Regions from separate parts of the Oceanobacillus sp. FSL W7-1293 genome, predicted to be linked through region 2. Evidence: riboswitches for the same ligand, from Rfam matches in the RefSeq annotation. Region 2 holds a riboswitch; each other region holds the start of a gene.

Region 1 (5,202 bases), 2.1 Mb from region 2:
AGAGCAGGACCGGAACTTACATCGCTATCTTTCGGAAAAAGCCGGAGAGATTCTAAAAGAAATGGGTGCCGATCACGTGGACGTCAGAGAAATCAGCGAACATTATGATATCGTCCCATACCAGACAACCCATAATACGGGCGGTGTCATTATGGGTGCTGACCCAGAAACCTCTGCAGTAAATAACTATTCACAAATGTGGGAGGTCGATAATCTATTTGTTGTCGGTGCTTCTGCTTTCGCCCATAATGGCGGCTACAACCCGACTGGCACGGTAGGGGCACTGGCATATCGGGCTGCGGAAGGGATTATTAAATTTCTCGATGAGGGAGGCCAATTGGTCCAAGTGAGTAAAAACAGCCAGCATGTTTAATGATAGAATAAAAGAGGAGGGAACAGGATGGGGCTTTCCAATATCGGTATCCCAGGCTTGATTCTGATTATTATTCTGGCTTTGATCATTTTTGGTCCCCAAAAACTGCCTGAAATTGGTTCTGCCTTAGGGAAAACACTGACTTCATTTAAAAAATCAGCAGAAGGCATCATAAGTGATGAAGAAGCGAGTGAAACAAAGGAAATACCGAAAGTCAACAGAGAAGGTTGAAATCTTATGTTAATATTCTGCAATGCAATAAGCGTATCCGATGAATATGAGTTTGAGGTTTATTAGTATAGCTGTTTTCATAGAAAGAAATTTGAAGTCTTGTACTAAAAAAGAGAGCTGCACCGGCAGAATCCTTTAGGTACAAGACTTTTTTGCTGTGTATGAGATGACTTTTACCGGTTTTTTAAGTAGCTTAATCAGGAACGAAAAGATAGAAATAAAAAAAGACACATTGACATTTATAATGATAATGATTATCATTATCATTAAATAGTAGGATTTCTTTATCTAGCGGTTTTGATGGGACGAGTAAACGCAGTCCCAGGTCCAACTAAGGCGTTCGCGAATTGAAGTAATTGAAGACATTTTTCATCTCCCAATTTGCGCATCATTCTAGATATTATCCAATATTTTAGCGTGTGTTTTTTATCGATCTGGTGTGAATCCTCACGAATATTAAAAAAAGAATACAGAAAATTTAACTTATGGAAGGTTGTTAGACGATGACAGAATGCAAAGATGTAACCATTATAGGCGGTGGCCCGGCTGGATTGTATGCGGCCTTTTATTGCGGGATGCGCGATCTATCTGCCCGCATTATCGAATTTAAACCAAACCTCGGAGGGAAGGTTCATATCTATCCTGAAAAAATGATTTGGGATATAGGAGGACTAACACCGATTACCGGCGCTCAATTGATAGAGCAAATGGAAGCGCAGGCACGTACATTTAACCCGGAAGTTATTTTAAATGAAAAAGTGGAAAAACTTGAAAAGAATATGGAAGATTGTTTTGTGGTGACAACCCATACAGGACATAAATACGTTAGCCGAACGGTTATTTTGGCAACTGGCGGAGGTATTCTGGAACCAATTAAATTGGATATAGAGGGAGCGGACCGTTTCGAGGTAAGCAATCTTCATTACACAGTACAGAGCCTTGACAGGTTTAAAGATAAGAAAGTGATTGTTTCCGGCGGAGGAGATACGGCCATTGACTGGGCTACCGAATTAGAGCCCATTGCGGAACAGGTATCATTGGTTTATCGAGGGGAGGAATTCAAAGCGATGGAAGCGCATATCGCTCATCTGGAAGCCTCCTCTGTCCATATCTATAAAAATACAAAAATAGAAAAATTGCTTGCAGACGAAGAAGGTCATCATGTCAAAGAAATCTTGACGAAAAACCAAAAAACCGGGGAAAAAGTTCGTTTTGAAGTGGACGATTTAATCATTAATCATGGATTTGACAGAGAGCTGAAATTTATTAAAGAAAGTCCGTTGAAAGTAGAACTTGAACAGGACTTTTTCGTAAAAGGATCCGGAAAAGCTGAAACGAACATAGCTGGTTTATATGCTGCCGGTGATATTCTTTCATTCGATGGAAAGGTGCACTTAATTGCCGGCGCGTACAATGATGCAGCGAATACAGTGAATCAAGCAAAGCTGTATATGAAGCCGGATGCCTATAATGAGATTTATGTCTCTTCTCACAACTCAAAATTTGATGAGAAAAACAGAAAGCTGCTTTCTCACTTGTATACTAAATAATAAGCAAGAAAAATTGAATTTAAATGATACCTGCTATCTTCTTATTAACACTATCTCGAACAAAGATAGTGTTTTAATTTTGGAGGAAATGGAATGCCTTACATTGAGAAGCTGTTCTAAGAGAATAGGGTAAGAGCTTATTAGCACATTGTATTCCATAAAAAGAGAAAGACCGCACGTTTATTTATCGTATATCAACACGCATGTTACAATGAAGAATATATTCTTAAAAAATTATAGCTCTCTATTTTTCCAAAATAGTATAGGATGACGTATTTATACGCTTGGCAAAACAATACATATCAAAGAGGTGTAGTGGAATGAAAAAGATGAAGGCAGCAGTTCTGAATAAGCCATTGGATATTGAGGTTAAGGAAATTAATATACCAGAACCAAAGGAAAATGAAGTATTAATCAAAGTTCAGTGTATTGGCATATGCGGCTCTGATGTACACTACTACGAACATGGCAAAATCGGACGTTATGTCGTAGAAGAACCACTCATTTTAGGGCATGAATTAGCAGGTGATATTGTTAAAGCTGGCAGTCAGGTCGAGAATCTGGCAGCAGGCGATCGTGTAGCTGTCGAACCGGGTGTTGTATGCGGAACTTGTGAATATTGTAAATCAGGCCGATATAATCTCTGCCCTGAGGTACAATTTATGGCAACCCCGCCAGTTGACGGAGCATGGTCTGAATATATCACGATTCGCAGTGATTTTGCCTTTAAGATACCGGATCAAATGAGCTATGAAGAAGGGGCTTTAATTGAACCGCTTTCTGTAGGCATTCATGCGATGCAGCGCGGAAAAGTTCATCCCAATGATAAAATGTTGATTACCGGTTTAGGACCTATTGGACTGTTAGCGATCAAGGCTGCGAAAATATTCGGAGTGAACGAAATCTATTGCTCTGACGTGGTACCATATCGCAGAGAATTAGCGAAGAAATTTGGCGCGACAAAGGTATTTGATCCAACACAAGATAATATTCATGAGGAGATAGAAAAGGCAACAGCTGGCAGCGGTTTGGATATCGCTGTTGAAACTTCTGGTAATAACCGGGCAGTACAGGATGCACTGACAATTACGAAACGGGGAGGAAGGGTTGTATTAGTCGGATTACCTGCGTCCTCAGAAATACCTGTAGATATTACCCATATCGTCGATTCAGAATACGACATTCACGGTGTTTTTCGCTATGCAAACAGTTATCCGACAGCAATTCAGGCAATTGGCAGTCAGGACCTTGGTCTCGAAGATGTAATTACCCATAAATATCGTTTGGATGATATCAAAGAAGCTGTAGAAACCGCTGTAAATCAGAAGGATACTAGCATTAAGATAATGATTTATCCATGTTAACGAGTGAAACACACTAGTTTTTTTAGCTTTTTGGAAACCTATTTTTTAATAGATTTGATTATTTCTTTGCTGATTTTTTTATAAACTAAAAAGACTTGACTTAAAAATTTGTTCTGCTACCATAATAGACAATCGAATACATTTAAATTTTCTGCTAGGGGCGCCGTGACGGCTGAGATAAATGTATATTTAGCACCCTTAGAACCTGATCTGGTTAAGGCCAGCGGAGGGAAGTAGAATAAGCAGACAAACCATGCGTTGTTTTTACGTGTGTATGTTTTTGTATGCAGATACTTCCTTCTACGAGTCTTTAGAAAAAAGATTAGAGGAGGTTTTTTTTATGAAATTTACGGATGAATTACGTGCTGCAACAAAAGAAAGCTGGGAGCAGAGTTTAAATCACCCATTTGTGCAAGGAATTGTGAAGGGAGATTTACCGCTGGAAACATTTAAGTATTATATATTACAAGATATTTACTATTTAAAACATTACGGAAAGATCCACGCGATTGCAGCATCCCAGGCTGAGGATTTTAAACTGACTGCTCTTTTAGCTGATAAAGCACGCTTTACAGCAGAAGCCGAACTGACCGTGCATAAGGAACACGCTGAGATTTTAAATATTACTCAAGCAGATATAGATAATTTCAAACCAGCGCCAACTGCCTATGCCTATACTTCGCATTTATATCGAGCAACCATGTCTGGAAATCTAGCACATACTGTCGCTGCCATACTGCCATGCTACTGGTTATATGCGGATATCGGAAAAGTAAATGAACATGCAGCACCGGAGCCGGAAATTTATCGTAACTGGATTAAAATGTATGCAAGTGACTGGTTTCAAGATTCAACAAGCGAAATGATTAATTTACTAAACACTTTAGTTGAAGATATGAATGACCAGGAAAAAGAAAAGGTAAAAGAACAATTTATTATTGCAAAAGAATATGAACTTCATTTTTGGGAAATGTCCTACACTTTTGAAGGCTGGCTTTCGGAAAGTAAAAAAGTGAGCAGCCGATAAGAAGGAACAGAACGGCTTCAAATTTTTTAATGAGTCCAGTTTATTCGTTCAAGGTTAAAGAGCTCTCATTTATTGAGGGTTCTTTTTTTGCTGGAAGGGAAAGGTTATTTATTATACCAACTGCGCAATTTTGTTGAAAACACAATGTAATCAAAATTTCTTATGTTACAATGTGCGTAATGGCAAGCTGCAAACATGTCGAAGTAGAAAATTTAGTTTAAAAAGCATTTATTCCAAAGAAATGAATACTTGTAGATAGTGAATTTAAACTTGCGTCTAATCCAGAGGAGGGATAATCGTGAAAAATAATCAATTAACAAAGGAAGCTACCCTCCAAATAGTATCTGCTATAAATATACGCCTGAAAGGACGAACCAATCCTTTAGTGGTGTCGCTGGACGGAGGGAGTGGCGCAGGAAAATCTACGTTACCGCTTATAGCAGGGGAGAGCGTTCAATATCATCTTTTCTCTTTTTCTACGGGAACCGGTCTGACACCATCTTCCGTAACGGACGCGCCTTCAAAGGTCATTATTCTTGATGAAATTTATAGCTCGCTGTCAGAACTCTCTGATGTTGTTGATTTTAAGGTTCTAGTGGATGTGTTACCAGCGGTTTGCCGTTATAGGAGTAATGTAAGAGAGGGGTATGCGGATGA
Region 2 (5,202 bases):
ATGGACTGATCCAATCGATTATTACCCAAAATGTGGACGGTTTTCATCAGGCTGCAGGCAACAGACACGTTCATGAGCTTCATGGAACCCTGCAAGAGCTGCATTGCCAAAGCTGCGGGAAAATCTACGACAGTTCTGCTTATTTAAACGAAGACTATCACTGTTCCTGCGGCGGAATACTCAGACCTTCTATTGTATTATTTGGGGAAATGCTCCCTGAGGATGCCTTTTCTGCTGCGTTTGAGCATGCAAAGAAAGCCGATTTATTTATCGTGCTAGGTTCCTCTCTATCGGTTACACCAGCCAACCAATTCCCGGAAATCGCTAAACAAAATGGCGCCAAACTTGTCATTGTCAATCAGGAAAAAACACCATTAGACGAGTTTGCAGATGAAGTTGTTTTTGACCGGAAGATTGGAGCTTATTTAGAAGAAACGGATCAATTATTATAAAACAGATAAAAGGCAAGGAGGCGCTGCACGCTTCCTTGCCTTTCTTGATGGATTAAAATAAATATGGCGGCAAATGTTTTAAGCGGGGCGAGTAACCGCAGCCCCAAAATTTCGGTCTTAGGCCATCCATTTAGGCGGTGTATTCTTATTCCAATAAATATCCCCGATATGATAATGCTTTTGGAATCCATCCTCACTTAAATGGTAATGAAAATTAAAATAATACCCTTCCAATGGCCGGTTTTCCCGGCGGACATGAAACTTTGCCAATGTTTTGCTGGTGCTGTTATTGGAAACATTGAAAATCCGCTCTCCATAGCCGTCTGAAGGTTTTTCGGTAATCGCTATATCCTTGTATATGTCAGAATGCTCGACAAGATCAGACAGCACCAATTCCATCTGTGGTAAAATCATAGCAGAAAATTCATCCTCGACCTTCCCCGCAATCCTCGTTCCAAATTTTTCGATACTCAATTTTTTCGCCTCTTCATGAAGGTGGCCAAGAAAAGCTTCCCTTGGATCTTCTACATTGTATGATTGGGTGGTTTCCTCGATAACAGATGTTGTTTCGAGATCTGATGAAGAAGACACACTGCTGTCATCCCGCTTATTGGCGTCGACTTCCAAAAGATTTGTTGGCGTATAGATACCCAATGTTAAAATTGTTATAAATACGACTGCAATTTTTCTCCACCAGAGCTTCATCTGCTTCACCCATCTTCCGTATCCGTTTTCTTTATTTTACCATGAATCCATTTCTTGTCTATCCAACCATTTTACTTTTTTGAATATTGGAAGAAAATAATTTGTTATACGGAACATTCTGTTTATACATTATTTTACAACTTAAGAAATCATATAGGGTCGTTTTACCTTATACCGGCCAGCCTTCACGCTTATATGCCATATCCCAAAACATATATTCATAGCGGCTCGTATTCAGAAAAATAGCTTCTAAATGATCCAGTTCTGCTTCTGTACAGCCTTCCGCAAGCTCATCTAATTTTTCAATCAGCCACTTGCCGATGGAACCAAATTCATCCGAGCTGTACATTTTCACCCATTCCCCATACTGTTCATGCTCCAGTGCACCCGACTTTTTTGCCAGCTCCAGACCAATTTCATAATAACTCCAGGCACACGGCAGAATCGCTGCAATCAATGCTGCTAAAGAACCTTTCTGTGCCTCTGCAAGCATATTACTGCTGTAGGCAAGCGTTACAGGCCCTGGAACCGTAGATTCTAGTTCCTCTCTGGAAATACCGAGACGCTCGGCATATTGGCGATGAAGCTCCATTTCAAAATTCAGGGTTTCATCCAGCGATTTAGCAAAGCCAGACATGGTATCTAAATCTTTTGCAAGCACCGTTCCCATCGCGATTACTTTTGAGTACTCTATCAAATACTTGTAATCCTGACACATGTAGAATTTAAATGACTCTATATCGAGTGTACCGTTACCAATTCCCTGCACAAATGGATGCTGGTGGCTTTTCTCCCAAATTGAATCTGCTGACTTTCGAATACGTTCTGTAAATTTCATGTATATGCGCTCCCTTTTCTATCATTTTTAGTAACTGCCTTATTCCTGTTTTTTTGTTTGACACCATTTCAAAATAAATCGCAGCAGGGACACTGTATAATCTACTAACTCGTCGATGTTTACCTGCTCATCCACGGCATGGGCGTGCTTCAATTCACCAGGTCCATAGCAGACAACAGGAATCCCGTATGCTGCAAGCCAGCCGCCATCAGTTACTGTTTCCGACATTCGGACTTTCGCTTCCTCGCCAAAAGCTTTGCTATGACTCTCCTGTAACATCGCAAAAGCAGCATGTTCTTTATCTACGGAGAAAGACGGGAAAATTTCACCGCGGTCTACAATCATCGATTCGCCTCCCCATTCAAAGGCGGGTGGATTATCCCGCATCCAGACATCCGCTTCAGCCGTCTTTCGTAAATGGGACTCAATTTCTGCAGCAACCTGCTCAGCAGTCTCATCGGGATAATAATGAACGGTAATCCACAGGCGGCATTCATCAGCAATAAAAGCAGCATGTCTGCCTCCTTCAATCACTGCCGGGTTGATGGTATTGGTTCCTGGGGGAAAGCCTGGATAGGATTTGGTCACTGCCCAATGTCGCTCCAGCTCCTGCAACACAGTAAGGAGCTTATTCATCTTTTCAATGGCGCTGGCCCCATTCATCCCGCCGCCTGCATGAATGAGCTGGCGACGTGTCCCATCATGGTGCGTGGACGGACTTTTCACTGTAATCCAGCCGGTAATAACGCCTCCTTGCCCATGTATTTCGCAATGACTTGTATCTGCAACAATGGCATAATCTGCTGTATACCCGCGTTCTCCGCATTGCTTCGTCCCTGCTTCCCCAACCTCTTCACCAATGACGGACTGCAGAATAACATCCCCGCCAAGGCGAATCTGGTGGTCATGCAATATGCGCATCGCAAATAAACACGCTGCCAGACCGCCTTTCATATCTGCTGCACCCCGCCCAAATAATGTACGCCCTTCCACTGCTGGCTGAAATGGTGCATGCTTCCAGTTTTCACCTTCCTCTATAGAAGCGACATCCACATGCCCATTAAGAATCAAGCTGTTGTATGTATCGGAAGCAGTTCCACGCAAACAGCCGACGACATTCGGGTCACCGGGATAAACCTCCCATTGTTCTGTTTCAAAATTCATTTCCTTCAAGTAGTTCGCAATATAAGCTTGGATAGCCTCTGTATTTCTTGCAGGCGGGGCTGGTGTTTCAAAACGAATCAAATCGCTGACAAGCGCTATTAATTCGTCTTCTCGATTTCGAATCTCCTGAATTAATCCATCCATTCAAAAACCTCCTTTCAAAGCACGCAAAAAAGCCGCCTCCTGATATAGAAAGCGGCAGAATAATTTGGTTCATTTACCTAAAGGCATATCCGCCCACTTCCCTCCGCTAGTACGAACTAGATCAGGTTGGTAAGGGTCAAGGCAATATACCTCTCTCAGCTTAATAAGCACCCCTAGTGGATCCATTGCGTATGTATTTATCCCTTTTAGATTACCATACAGTTTTGTAAGCGTAAAGCAGAATTTAAGGAAGGATGATTCTATACCCGCTTGTCTGTATACATATTGCTGTTTTTTTGCGCAATATCAATACAGATGAAATCCGGAATACGTTGTAACCTTCTTACAAAGGAGGTTACAGCTAGTGTACATAACTATCATAAAAAAAAATAAACGTGCCCGAAACTATCTGCTTGCTACTGCCAGTTCCAATTTAGGGAATGTGATGACTGGCATGGCTCTTTTATTTCTTGCTTATGATTTAACTGCTTCTAATGCGTATACCACGGGGATTGCTATCGCTCAAGTTGCTCCTTACCTGCTGTTCGGATTGATTGGAGGAGTTATTGCTGACTGGATTTCTAAAATGAAATGGTTGATTCGTATCGATTTATTTCGTTCTCCGCTTCTCATCGGGTTAGTTTTGTTAGACTTCTCCAATCAGCTTGCTTACTGGCATTTAATTATTGTAAGCATCTTGATTCATTTATGCGGATGCTTATATAATCCGGCGCATCGGGCAATTATCCCGCTTATCACGAGTGAAAGAGAGAGACCTGCAGTAAATAGTTTAACGGACACTGTAACACGGGGAATGACTGTTTTAGGACCTGTTTTCAGCATTATCTTCATGAATACTATTGGTGTGATCCACTTTTTCACGCTGGATGCACTCAGCTATCTATTGAGCGCGCTTTTTCTATCATTCATTCTTTTAAAAGAAGAGCAGACAGATAAAAAGCATTTTAATATATTCACAGCCATCCGGGAATTTGCTATATGGCTCCGTTCTCATAAAACCATCCGCTCCTTATTTGAGATGACAGCTTTTATTGTTTTCTTTAACACCTGGGTTTGGCAGGTTGGGCTGTTATTACTATTACAAGAAACGATGGCGAATGCAGAAGTATGGTACAGCGTTGTAACAGGATGGTTTGGAATTGTTGTTATTATTGTCAATTTGATTGTTCCCTATATCTTTAAACAATTCACGCTAAAAACCTACCTTCTCAGCTCCCTTATCTGGGGGACAGGCATTTTATTCTTAGGAGGTTTACCAGCTATCCCCCTGCTTGTTTTGGGAATTATCTGGGTAGCAGTCGGATTGCCTCTATCTGGGCTATCCAGGGTTTATTTACTGCAAAAGTATATTCCGCCAGATATGCTGGGAAGAGGTTTCAGTTTCAATGCCGTCCTGCTTTATTTTTCTAATTTTATTTCTTTAGGTTTCTTCGGACTTGTATCTTATTGGGTCTCCATACACCTGATTTTTATCATATGCGGGACTTGTATGATGATTCTGGCTGGAATTTATGTATTGCTTAACCTGCGAAAATAGCTTGGCGTCATGCCATACAGTTTCTTGAATAGACGATTATAGACAGAAACAGAAGAAAATCCCGAATCCATCGCAATCTGCAATATCGTCGTATCGGTAAATTGCAGTTTATCCAAACTGCGTTGAAGACGGTAGATTTGCAGCCATGAAAATGGCGAAACACCCATCTTCTCTTTAAATATATGTGAGAGCCGGTACTTATCTAACTGGGCAATTGCAGCCATATCATCTAATGTCCAGTTAGATGTATAACTTTCCTTCATTGCCTCCAGCACTTTATAAATCGGGAAACCTGCAGCAGTGTATGCTTCCGGCTGAACATCCTGATAATAACTGTTTAT
Region 3 (5,202 bases), 2.1 Mb from region 2:
TTCTCCTTTTTTTAAATGTAGCAGCTTCCACTCTAATAAATTGACCAAGCCGTATAACAGGAAGCCAATCAAAGCCAAAATAATGAGTACAGCAAACATTAACGTCGTATCCATCATGCTTTGCGATGCAGTAATCAGCGCTCCCAAGCCTTGATTCGCACCAATAAATTCCCCTACAATAGCTCCTACAAGTGCTAAAATCACAGCCACGCGTAACCCTTGAAGGATAGATGGAAGGCCTCCAGGAATCTTCAAATGCCATAATATTTGTAAACGACTGGCATGCATCAGTTTAAATAGAGCGAGCTGCTCGTTATTCACTTGTCGCATTGCACTCGCTGTCGCCTCTAATAATGGAAAGAAGCAAACTAATGCTGTAATAACTACTTTAGAAGTTATACCATAGCCAAACCACAGCATAAATAAAGGCGCAAGTGCAATTTTAGGTATTGCCTGAGAAATGACAATATACGGAGAAAATACATTTCGTAAAAAGGCATTCTCACCGATAATAATGCCAGCCCCAATACCAAGCGCTGTACCAATCAGTAAGCCGATGAAAATTTCAGTTAATGTTGTCATTATATGTGGATAAAAATAACCGTTTGTGAATCCTCTCATCAGCACTGTAAAAACATCTGCCGGCTGAGGTAAAATCAAATCTGATACCCTGCGAGCACTATATTCCCATACAACAAACAATAACAATCCAACCATAATAGATGTTATTGCAGCTTTTTTACGCATGAGCTGTCTCCTCTAAAGATTGCCGGATCTCCAGACAATAATCACGAAATAATGGCGTATCCCGGCGATGAGAATTCACCTTACTCCAGTCCGGTGCCTGTTGACGATAAATAAATGCTCCTTTTTCCATCACACCGATTTGATCAGCTAAAAACGCAGCTTCCGATACATCATGTGTTACAAAGAGCATGGCAATATTTTTACTTTGATTTAAATAAAGCAACTCGTTTTGCAGCTCTTCTTTCGTCATCAGATCCAACGCAGCAAAAGGCTCGTCACAAAAAAGAAGTGTCGGCTTTGTAATCAATGCCCGGGCAATCGCAACCCGGCTTTTCTGGCCGCCAGAAAGCGTAGAAGGATACCGGTCAAAAAGGTGCTGAATTTGAAGCATTTTTAGAAGGGCTTTGGCATAAGCAATATCTTCTTCTGTTATTTTTCGTTTCAACTGGATTGGTAATAATATATTATCGATGACTTTTTTCCATTGCAGTAGTGTGGCATCCTGGAAAACAAAACCAATATCCGAAAGAGGTTCTTCCACTGGAACATCCTGATGCAGGACTTTTCCACTCGTCGGCCGCTTCAACCCTGCTGCCAATTGCAGTAATGTTGTTTTTCCACTGCCGCTTCTGCCAAGCCAGCAGTGAATCTCGCCACTACGCAGCTTCCAATTCACTTTTTGCACAGAGAATGTGTCCTTTTCGTACTGGTAAGAAACATTTCTTAATTCTAATTCCATCATATTACTGCTCCTCTCTAATCTGTATAGCTATTAAATGCATCAGCCCCCGACACGGCAGAAGGATCTATATCAACCAACTGAACAAGCTCTCTCATTAATGATCTGCCATCCTGATGCCACCCTGCATGCAGTTTTGTCATCTTGCCAATGCTGGTAATTCTAGTTATTCCCAATGCACCCATCCTTGTTGAAATTTTAAATAATTCTTCCACAGGCGCGGCAATCCCCATTGTCTGTACAACGGTCCTTTTATCTTGAACAAACCTTTCCATATCCTTCCAACTGTCAATAGCAATTACATGAACTACGCGTGATAACGGAGAAGGCTCTAAGAATGCTTCTTTTCCATAAGCTACAATCCATGAACCTTTGGAAGAAGAAAACAATTGCCATGATTCTTGCCACTCTTTCTTATTCCTCCATTCTGCTCTTTCCCCGGCCTCTTCTATGGACAATTTTCTAAGAGGATGTCGTTCTTCATATACTTGTAATTTCCTTGCAAGCAACGCTGCCCACTGTTTTGGTGACGTTTTTCCACCCTTCTCCACAAAAAAAGTATGCGGGGAAAAACACCCCTGCTGATCATAACGAATAACATCTAAAGCCGCTTGCTTGGCAAGTGCTTCATCCTTTTGGCGATCCAGCACTTGATGATGCAATAAACCAAAGCTTAATTTATTCCCAAACGAAATAAAACGGGAAGGTGGAGTGACTTGCTGCTGCAGCATAGTTATGGTTTTATTTGTTCCATAACCTACAACAACATCCGCTTTTGTAAATAATACAGGTTCACGCTCACGATCCCCTCCTTGCCACGATACAATTGCCATCGCATTGGCCAATCTCGGCTCCACTTCTGCTAAAATTTCACAAAATAAACCAATGAAAAAAGGTTCCGTGCTGGAAACTTTTCCAATAACATTCCCTTTCACCAATAAGCTTGCAATCAGGCTCCAAAGCGGCAACCCCGGTACATTCCCCGCCCATACATGCGCGGTTAATTGCGGGCCAATTGCTTTTGTATACCCGCCATGCTGAAAAGGCTCAAACCTGTCCAATATAGATAGCGAGTGAAAATTAACAGCCAGCCAACGATGCAGCTCATGCTCACGAAAGGTTTGTAATGATTGAGTCAGACTCAAACGGATAATTTCTGCATCATATCCTGTAATAATAGGCAACAGCTTTTCTGCCTTTATACGAGCCGGGTGATTCCGATCTAACAACAAGTGGATTGCCTTTGAGACAGCCTGTATGATTTCGGTCGTATCCATGGTTTGAACAGCAGATGTTTTCATAATGCTTCCAAGCTGTTGTATCTGTTCTGGAGCAGGATAAGGCATATGTATATGCACTTTCTCTTCTCCCTTTTTAAAGGAAAGCACACGCTCCTCTATCTTCATCTTCTTTGCTTCAGGCGGCAGATAGCCGCCATACTCAACCGTTGACATGGTTATGTTCCTCCAGCCATTGCTTCGCAGATAATGAACATCCTTTAGGCTCCGCGCTTGCCTGCCGTCCCAGTAATTCAAACCCTGTTTCATGCTCCACCGCCAGGTCACTAGTCTGCACTGCCGGCACTGAATTGATATTCGCCAGATCAACATGAATAAGCAAACCCGCTTCGCCTTTTGGCATTTCTTCCCCGCTTACAGGGTCAACTACTTTAAAACGAATCCAGTGCGGATTTTTCTTTATATGCTTTTGTCCTTTACCAATCGCTGTATAATACTGTGTAGATAATTCTGTCATGCCATACATGTTCACCATATTCTCACGCTTCACATGAAAAATTTGTTCTAACTTTTCATAAAACTCCTCTTCTTCTAAGGATCTGGAAATATTCTTAAATCCACCCGTGTCAAATATAAGACTATCCTTATGTAAAGGCAGCGTTTGATCTATCTCCTCCAACGCATCAAATAAATGAACAAAGCTGTAGCTTGCACCGAGGACAATCACTGACGTATCCTTATATTCTTTCGTCCATTGAATGAATGACTGTACCTCCAATCCGCTACGTGTTACAAAATGCCTTGAATCCTTCGTCCCCTGATACTCCCGCAACATGGTCAAGTAATGGGCAAGCGATGAATTTGGCATCTCCTCTTCATCCGGGAATAGAATAGCTATTGGACGCTGCTCCTCACTAACAAACTGTTGAAAGCTGTTTCGTGCAGAAAAATCGTAAATATCTAAATTCTCATGATAATGCTTTCCTTGTTTCCTGCTAGTTGTCCCGCTGGTCATAAAAATACGCTCACAATCCTCCTCCGGAACCGTGCTTAAGAAAGTATTTTTAAAAGCTTCCGTAGATACAGCAGGAATATCCTTCCACGTACGGACTTGTCTGCTACCTATTCCATTTCGTCTACAAAATTGCTGATATGCTTCATTCTCTCTATACAAATATCCAAATAGTTGCACAGCAAGCTCATTAAACGTATATTTACTTTCTTCTGGTCTTTCGATAAACATCTGGATATCTTGTTTCAACACATTCTCCTCCATTAAACTAATTTTGATAACAAAAACAAAAACACCCTAGGCATTACGAGCCCAGGGTGCATACAATACTTCTTAAATAGAATGTAAATCTCGTATGTTCCCTACGCTGGCATCAACCAGATCAGGTTCAAAGGGTCTATATCTTACGGATCCTATCTCAACCAGCAACACTGGTCCCCCTACACTTTTATTAAATTTTTATAGCTATTATAATTAAAGCATTTCATAATTCACTCAACGAATTCAGAAGAATGGAAAGTGTATACAGCTTATTATTACTAAGCAAGCCATCACTTCCCTAGGCTAGAATTAACTAGATCAGATTCCAAGGGTAGAGTTCCCTCTCTTAGCAATAAAAATTGCTCCCCAAGTGAAAATTAAGATATTATATTTTCAATTAAAACATACCTGGTTTTGTCATTCAAGTTGTTTTTCCTTTCGAACTCATCATATGCCCTAATCTTCACTCCCACGCTGAGCATTGCTACCTATTTATTTTAACTTTTTCTTCGTTAATTATTTTTTTATTACGAAGCTGTATTACCTTACTCATAGTTAACACTCTGATTACAGCACTGTCATTGCTACTTTTGAAAAAAGCAAACTATCATTTAAGCAAATGAGTGATAGAAAATGAATCGGCTCAAAAACAGATTGGATTCCTATAAAAATAAATAACTAGCTAAGAAATCCAGCAATTTTATTATGTGATTTGTGAAAAAAACCTTTATACAAGTTCACCTATTTTATTGATGAAGCATGTTTTATCACCGGAGATGAGGGATACAAATGAAAATTATTTTTATAAAGGTAGTGACAAATTCAAAAAAATCAGTACATATGCGAAAATAAAATACCAGCTTCTTATCATGATGATGTTATTACAGCTGGCTTAGAAAGGAAACGAGATGCTCTTTTAATGACAAATAATAAATGGGATGAACTATATAATGATCAGGAATATAGATATGGAAAGGAGCCGAATGTCTTTGTTCAATCTATGCTGCCTGATCATCCTCCATCAGATGTACTGAGCCTGTCGGAAGGAGAAGGACGTAATGCAGTCTACGCAGCTGAATTGGGACATCGTGTTACTGCCTGGGATTATTCATCCGTAGCTTTAGATAAATTACGGCAGCTTGCTGATGAAAGAAACGTGAACCAACTTTTCCGATTGCCTGTTCTGTTTCCAGCCAAGAATGAGC
Region 4 (5,202 bases), 1.3 Mb from region 2:
TTCTCGTCCGTCTTTCAGTTCGATCCCAATAATCTCTTCCCGATACTGTTTTTTTAGCTGTTTTGGTTCATCTAAAAGCTGGACAACCCCTTTATTTAAAAAGGCTACCTGGCTGCATAGATGATCTGCTTCCTCCATATCATGCGTGGTCAGAAAAATAGTCGTTCCCTGTCGATTCAGTTCTTTTAAACCGTTATGAATATGTTTTGAGTTCGCAGGGTCTAATGCCGATGTCGGCTCATCTAAAAATAATAACTCAGGCTTATGCAAAAGTGTTCTTGCCAATAATACGCGCTGTGTCATTCCTTTAGACAGCTTAGCAACCTGTGTTTTTTTCTCCGAACCTAAATTAACTGCTTCCAGCGCTTCATCGATTCGTTGTAAAGACGTACCATATAAATCTGCATACAGCTTTAAGTTATCATAAATGGTCAGCCGCGCATATAAACCGCTATTATCCGTCACAACTCCAAAGCGTTTTCGATATTCCGGTGTATTTAACTTAGAAACAGGTTCTCCAAAAACCTTCGCTGTCCCTGCTGTCGGTCTCATTTGCCCTGTTAAGATTTTGATAGTTGTTGTTTTCCCAGAACCGCTCGGGCCTAAAAATCCAAATGTCTCTCCTTTTTTCACCTGAAAGGATACATTGTTTAATGCTTGCTTTTTACCAAAAATCTTCTCTAAAGATATCACTTCAATCATATTCTCCATCCCTGAAACCTCCTGTATCAGTTAAGTTGCCTGTGACTACAGAATAGCTTCTTTTCAACAATGGTGCAGTATATTTTCGATGAATGGAGTATATATCACATTGAATTATGCTTATTCTACCCCTAATAATTCTTTCAGCTCGTTCAACTTTGATTTCGATAATGGAACCTCAGAGCTTTTTTTATCTACAAGAGATAAGCTGTAGCTGTTTCTTGTCCAGGTAATCACTTCTCTTATTTTTTGAATATTCACAATATAGGAGCGGTGACAGCGAAAGAATCCTTGATGAGACAACCGCTGTTCCAATTCTTTTAAGGTAAGACCTGTAGGGAACCCCTCTCCTCGGGTATACAGATAGGATTGTCCATCCTGACTTTCGATATAATCAATCTCCTGCGGATCAAATAAAATAATTTTATCCTCTACTTTTGCGGAGATTTTATTTAGCTGGAAAGTTTGCTTTACTTGAATCGCTTCTTCCACTGTTTCTGCTGCATCTGTTTCAGTGGAAGTTAAACGTTCATTCTCCTCTGTTTCCACGTCCATTTGCTGGATTCCTTGCTCATCTAAACGGTAGACCGCATCCGCAATGGTGACAGCACTCTCCGTGCTTGTTGTTAAAATCAGTACCGCTTTGTGCTGTTTCTGCAGAAATTCGACAAATTGATGGAGGACCCGTTTCGTTTCTAAATCGACATTGACCTCAGGCTCTTCGAAAATCACAACCTCTGCTTCCTGCATTAAAATTCTGCCAAACTGGACACGCCGCTTTTCAGAGCGGTTGAGCTGATGCATTTTCAATCTTGCTTTTTCTTCCAGTTGAATTTGCAACAGTACTTCTTTTATAGAAGCCTTGCTTTGATATAAAGAGCCGATAAATTTCAAATATTCCTGTACCTTCAATCGTTCATAAATGCCCTCTTCATACCAGCAAACCCCTAAAGAAGAAACGTATTTCTGTCTATCCTCCTGTAATGTCTGGTGCTGAATTTGAATCGATCCATTCCGCACATTCTCTTTTCCAATAATCATCTGCAGCAACACCGCACGTATATTAACAGTGGATTGAATCGCCTTTATTTCTCCTGGTTTTACTTCTATATCTATTTTCGGAAATAAGGTCTGGTCTCCCTGACGATATTCCATTCCATTTATTCTTAACATGTTTCATTCCTCTTTCTATTGATAACATCCTTTATATGAGCTTGCAGTCTAATGATTATTTCATGACAAACCGTTGAAACTTTGATACAGTAGATTCAAAGATAATAATGAAAAGCAACTACTAGGGGAGCCCAACATCGCGGGCTGAGAGGGAAGCATGCTTACTTTCCGACTCTTACAAACCTGATCTGGCTAATACCAGCGTAGGGAAGTAGTCAATCAACATATGATTACTCTCAGTATACCAAATCAGGCTTCTCAATAAAGCCTGATTTTTTATTTTTACAAAGTAGTTACCTTTTCATTCCCCTTAAATTTGAAGGAGATGATGGGATTGAAAAACCGCACACGCCTGTTAACAATGATGGCTGTACTTGTTGCTATCGGAACGATTGGATCACAATTGCTCTGGTTTCCTGCCGGAGTTGCCAGAGCCTATCCTGTTCAACACGCTATCAATGTTATTGCCGGGATTATGCTCGGGCCGAGTCCGGCAGTCATTGTCGCATTGATGATCAGCCTGCTCCGAAACCTTTTAGGACTAGGAACCTTGGTTGCTTTTCCTGGAGCAATGATTGGAGCTTTTGTTGCTGGGGTATTGTATAAGAAAACACAAAAATATCCAATGGCAGCTCTTGGAGAAATTATTGGCACCGGGATTATCGGCTCTTTCTTTGCAGTTCCGATAGCCAATCTTCTTATGGGAAGCTCTGCGGGAGCATTTGCTTTTATTCCGCCATTTGTTGTAAGCAGTGTCTCTGGTGCATTGATTGGCTGGCTGTTAGTCAGTCGTCTTCCGGCACGGCAGTTTTCTTTAACAAAATAATTTACATTATTCTATCCAAGGAGGATTTTTATTATGAGTCAGGTTCGTTGTGCATTAACCATTGCCGGTACAGACCCTAGCGGTGGTGCCGGTATTCAAGCAGATTTAAAAACGTTTCAAGAGTTAAAAACCTATGGCATGTCCGTTATCACTTCCGTTGTAGCCCAAAATACGACAGGAGTCCGATCCGTGGAGCATATGCCGCTCTCCATGATTGAGGACCAGCTGGATGCAGTGATAGAAGATATGCCCATCCATGCTGTGAAAACAGGAATGATTGCAAGTAAGCAGATGATGGAATTAATCGTAAAAAAACTGGAGAAGGTTGATGCACCTTATGTCATGGACCCAGTGATGGTGGCTACCAGCGGGGATTCATTGATCAATGAAGAGGGGCGAAGCTTTTTACGTCAATACCTTCTTCCATTAACAACGGTTGCAACGCCGAATATTCCGGAGGCAGAATTCCTGACTGGCCTATCTATTACAACGGAAGAAGATATGAAAGGTGCAGCAGAATACCTTGTTCATGAATACGATGTAGATGCAGCCTTAATAAAAGGCGGTCATTTAAAAGGACAGGCAATTGATTTTCTTTATGATGGAAAAAAAATGCATAGCTATGCGGCAGAGCGTATTGATACCAAAAATACGCATGGAACAGGCTGCACCTATGCTGCTGCGATTGCTGCTTATTTAGGGAGAGGCTATCCGCTTCCGGAAGCAGTAAAAAAAGCAAAAGCATTTGTTACTGCTGCCATTTCGAAATCCTTTGAACTTGGAAAAGGAAATGGCCCGACAAATCACTGGGCTATCCGGGAAATCAAAGAAAGGAAGGTTACGCATGAATCCTGATATTATTCAGCAAGCCAGAAATAACACACCGCTTATTCACCATTTAACTAACCAGGTCGTCATGAACTTTAATGCAAATGGACTGCTGGCTTTTGGCGGCAGTCCTGTCATGGCAAAGGAAATAAGGGAAGCTGCAGATATGGCAAAGGTTTCCGATGCACTTGTCTTAAACATCGGCACTATCTTAGAAAGCGAAGCAGATGCAATGATTATAGCAGGCAAAGCCGCTAATGAAAAAGAAATTCCTGTTGTTCTGGACCCCGTTGGCGTGGCTGCGACTTCTTTTCGAAAAGATATGGTCGAAAAGATTCTACAAGAAGTACGTCCGACGGTTATTAAAGGAAATGCAGGTGAGATTGCTTCCTTGGTCGATGCAAACATCCAATCACGCGGAGTAGATTCTGTCGGCGAAGGAAATGTAGATGAAATTGCCGAACAAGCTGGCAGGAAATACGATACTGCAATTGTGATAACCGGAAAAACAGATGTTATCTATGCAGATCAAAAACTAATTTATAATCAAACAGGACATCCGCTTCTTTCCAATATTACTGGCTCTGGCTGTTTATTGGGGTCTATTGCTGCCGCGTGCCTGACAACTTCTTACACTGTCTCAGAGCAGCTCAGTTCCGCACTAAGCTTTTACGGACTGGCGGCTGAACATGCAGCAAAACTGCCGCATGTACATGGCCCGGGAACTTTTTTACCAAGCTTTATTGATACCTTATCTTTTACACCGAAGCAGTTAAATGGAGGATTGGAAGATGATTTTTAATCGAGAGCTATTAAGAAAATATTTTATTATGGGAAGTCAAAACTGTCATAGAGATCCTAACGCTGTTTTAGAAGAAGCGCTTGCTGCCGGTATTACCGCATTTCAATTTCGTGAAAAAGGGACTGGATCATTGAGCGGAGAGGAAAAGCTTCAGCTTGGCAGGGAGCTTAGAGAACGTTGCCGCGCACATGATGTTCCATTCTTTATTAATGACGATATTGAGCTTGCGGATGAATTGGATGTGGATGGGATACATGTCGGACAGGATGATATGCCTGTCAAAGAAGTTCGCACCAGGTTTCCAGATAAAATTATTGGCTTATCCATCTCCACACAGGAGGAACTGGATCGGAGTCCGCTTGAGCTGGTCGATTATATTGGTGTCGGCCCTATTTTTACAACGTCTACAAAAGAGGATTCAAAACAAACGGTCGGATTAGAATGGATTCATACCATCCGCGCTCAATTTCCAGATATACCAATCGTGGCAATCGGCGGCATTCAGACAGAAAATGCCCATTCTGCCATAGAAGCAGGTGCTGACGGTGTTTCCTTTATTACTGCTGTTACAGAAGCTGATCATATCAAGAAAGCTGTAGATAAGTTATAACGAACTTCTGCCATCTGCACCATCTAGTGATGGCGCCCATTCTGCCCATAATGAAGCGCAAATAGCGCAGATACCTCATATGCTATTAGGGAACATCAGCCTAATAGAGGAGGAAAATTATGAATCATTTTCAACCACAGCATCCAAACGGGCAGGAAAACAGACAAAATAATCTGCCTGGACAGATGTTAAATAATTATTTTCAGCCGGCACCACAGCATGATTACTCCAATGAAGCTTTTACCGGCAGACCGGACGGAG

The links. Region 2 has a riboswitch for thiamine pyrophosphate ahead of MKY65_RS21785 (acetylornithine deacetylase). Riboswitches for the same ligand answer to the same signal wherever they lie in the genome.
Region 1: linked by a shared signal. The riboswitch ahead of tenA (thiaminase II) and the one ahead of MKY65_RS21785 (acetylornithine deacetylase) in region 2 are both predicted to bind thiamine pyrophosphate.
Region 3: linked by a shared signal. The riboswitch ahead of MKY65_RS11990 (long-chain fatty acid--CoA ligase) and the one ahead of MKY65_RS21785 (acetylornithine deacetylase) in region 2 are both predicted to bind thiamine pyrophosphate.
Region 4: linked by a shared signal. The riboswitch ahead of thiW (energy coupling factor transporter S component ThiW) and the one ahead of MKY65_RS21785 (acetylornithine deacetylase) in region 2 are both predicted to bind thiamine pyrophosphate.

The regions. Positions count from the first base shown of each region.
Region 1 covers NZ_CP150212.1:2,427,396-2,432,597, forward strand. The annotation lists gene MKY65_RS11900 (GMC family oxidoreductase) at 1-373, shown strand, start outside; gene MKY65_RS11905 (twin-arginine translocase TatA/TatE family subunit) at 401-604, shown strand; gene MKY65_RS11910 (NAD(P)/FAD-dependent oxidoreductase) at 1,108-2,154, shown strand; gene MKY65_RS11915 (NAD(P)-dependent alcohol dehydrogenase) at 2,475-3,518, shown strand; TPP riboswitch at 3,665-3,767, shown strand; gene tenA (thiaminase II) at 3,859-4,545, shown strand; gene MKY65_RS11925 (hypothetical protein) at 4,844-5,202, shown strand, end outside.
Region 2 covers NZ_CP150212.1:4,533,393-4,538,594, forward strand. The annotation lists gene MKY65_RS21770 (NAD-dependent protein deacylase) at 1-452, shown strand, start outside; gene MKY65_RS21775 (YpjP family protein) at 570-1,157, opposite strand; gene tenA (thiaminase II) at 1,327-1,995, opposite strand; gene MKY65_RS21785 (acetylornithine deacetylase) at 2,035-3,303, opposite strand; TPP riboswitch at 3,385-3,488, opposite strand; gene MKY65_RS21790 (MFS transporter) at 3,668-4,861, shown strand; gene MKY65_RS21795 (AraC family transcriptional regulator) at 4,834-5,202, opposite strand, start outside.
Region 3 covers NZ_CP150212.1:2,446,911-2,452,112, reverse strand. The annotation lists gene MKY65_RS12005 (ABC transporter permease) at 1-747, opposite strand, end outside; gene MKY65_RS12000 (ATP-binding cassette domain-containing protein) at 740-1,489, opposite strand; gene MKY65_RS11995 (acyl-CoA reductase) at 1,504-2,940, opposite strand; gene MKY65_RS11990 (long-chain fatty acid--CoA ligase) at 2,927-3,985, opposite strand; TPP riboswitch at 4,079-4,188, opposite strand; TPP riboswitch at 4,276-4,376, opposite strand; gene MKY65_RS11985 (hypothetical protein) at 4,917-5,202, shown strand, end outside.
Region 4 covers NZ_CP150212.1:940,445-945,646, reverse strand. The annotation lists gene MKY65_RS04665 (ABC transporter ATP-binding protein) at 1-711, opposite strand, end outside; gene MKY65_RS04660 (LytTR family transcriptional regulator DNA-binding domain-containing protein) at 823-1,875, opposite strand; TPP riboswitch at 1,989-2,102, shown strand; gene thiW (energy coupling factor transporter S component ThiW) at 2,237-2,701, shown strand; gene thiD (bifunctional hydroxymethylpyrimidine kinase/phosphomethylpyrimidine kinase) at 2,735-3,556, shown strand; gene thiM (hydroxyethylthiazole kinase) at 3,546-4,331, shown strand; gene thiE (thiamine phosphate synthase) at 4,321-4,941, shown strand; gene MKY65_RS04635 (hypothetical protein) at 5,061-5,202, shown strand, end outside.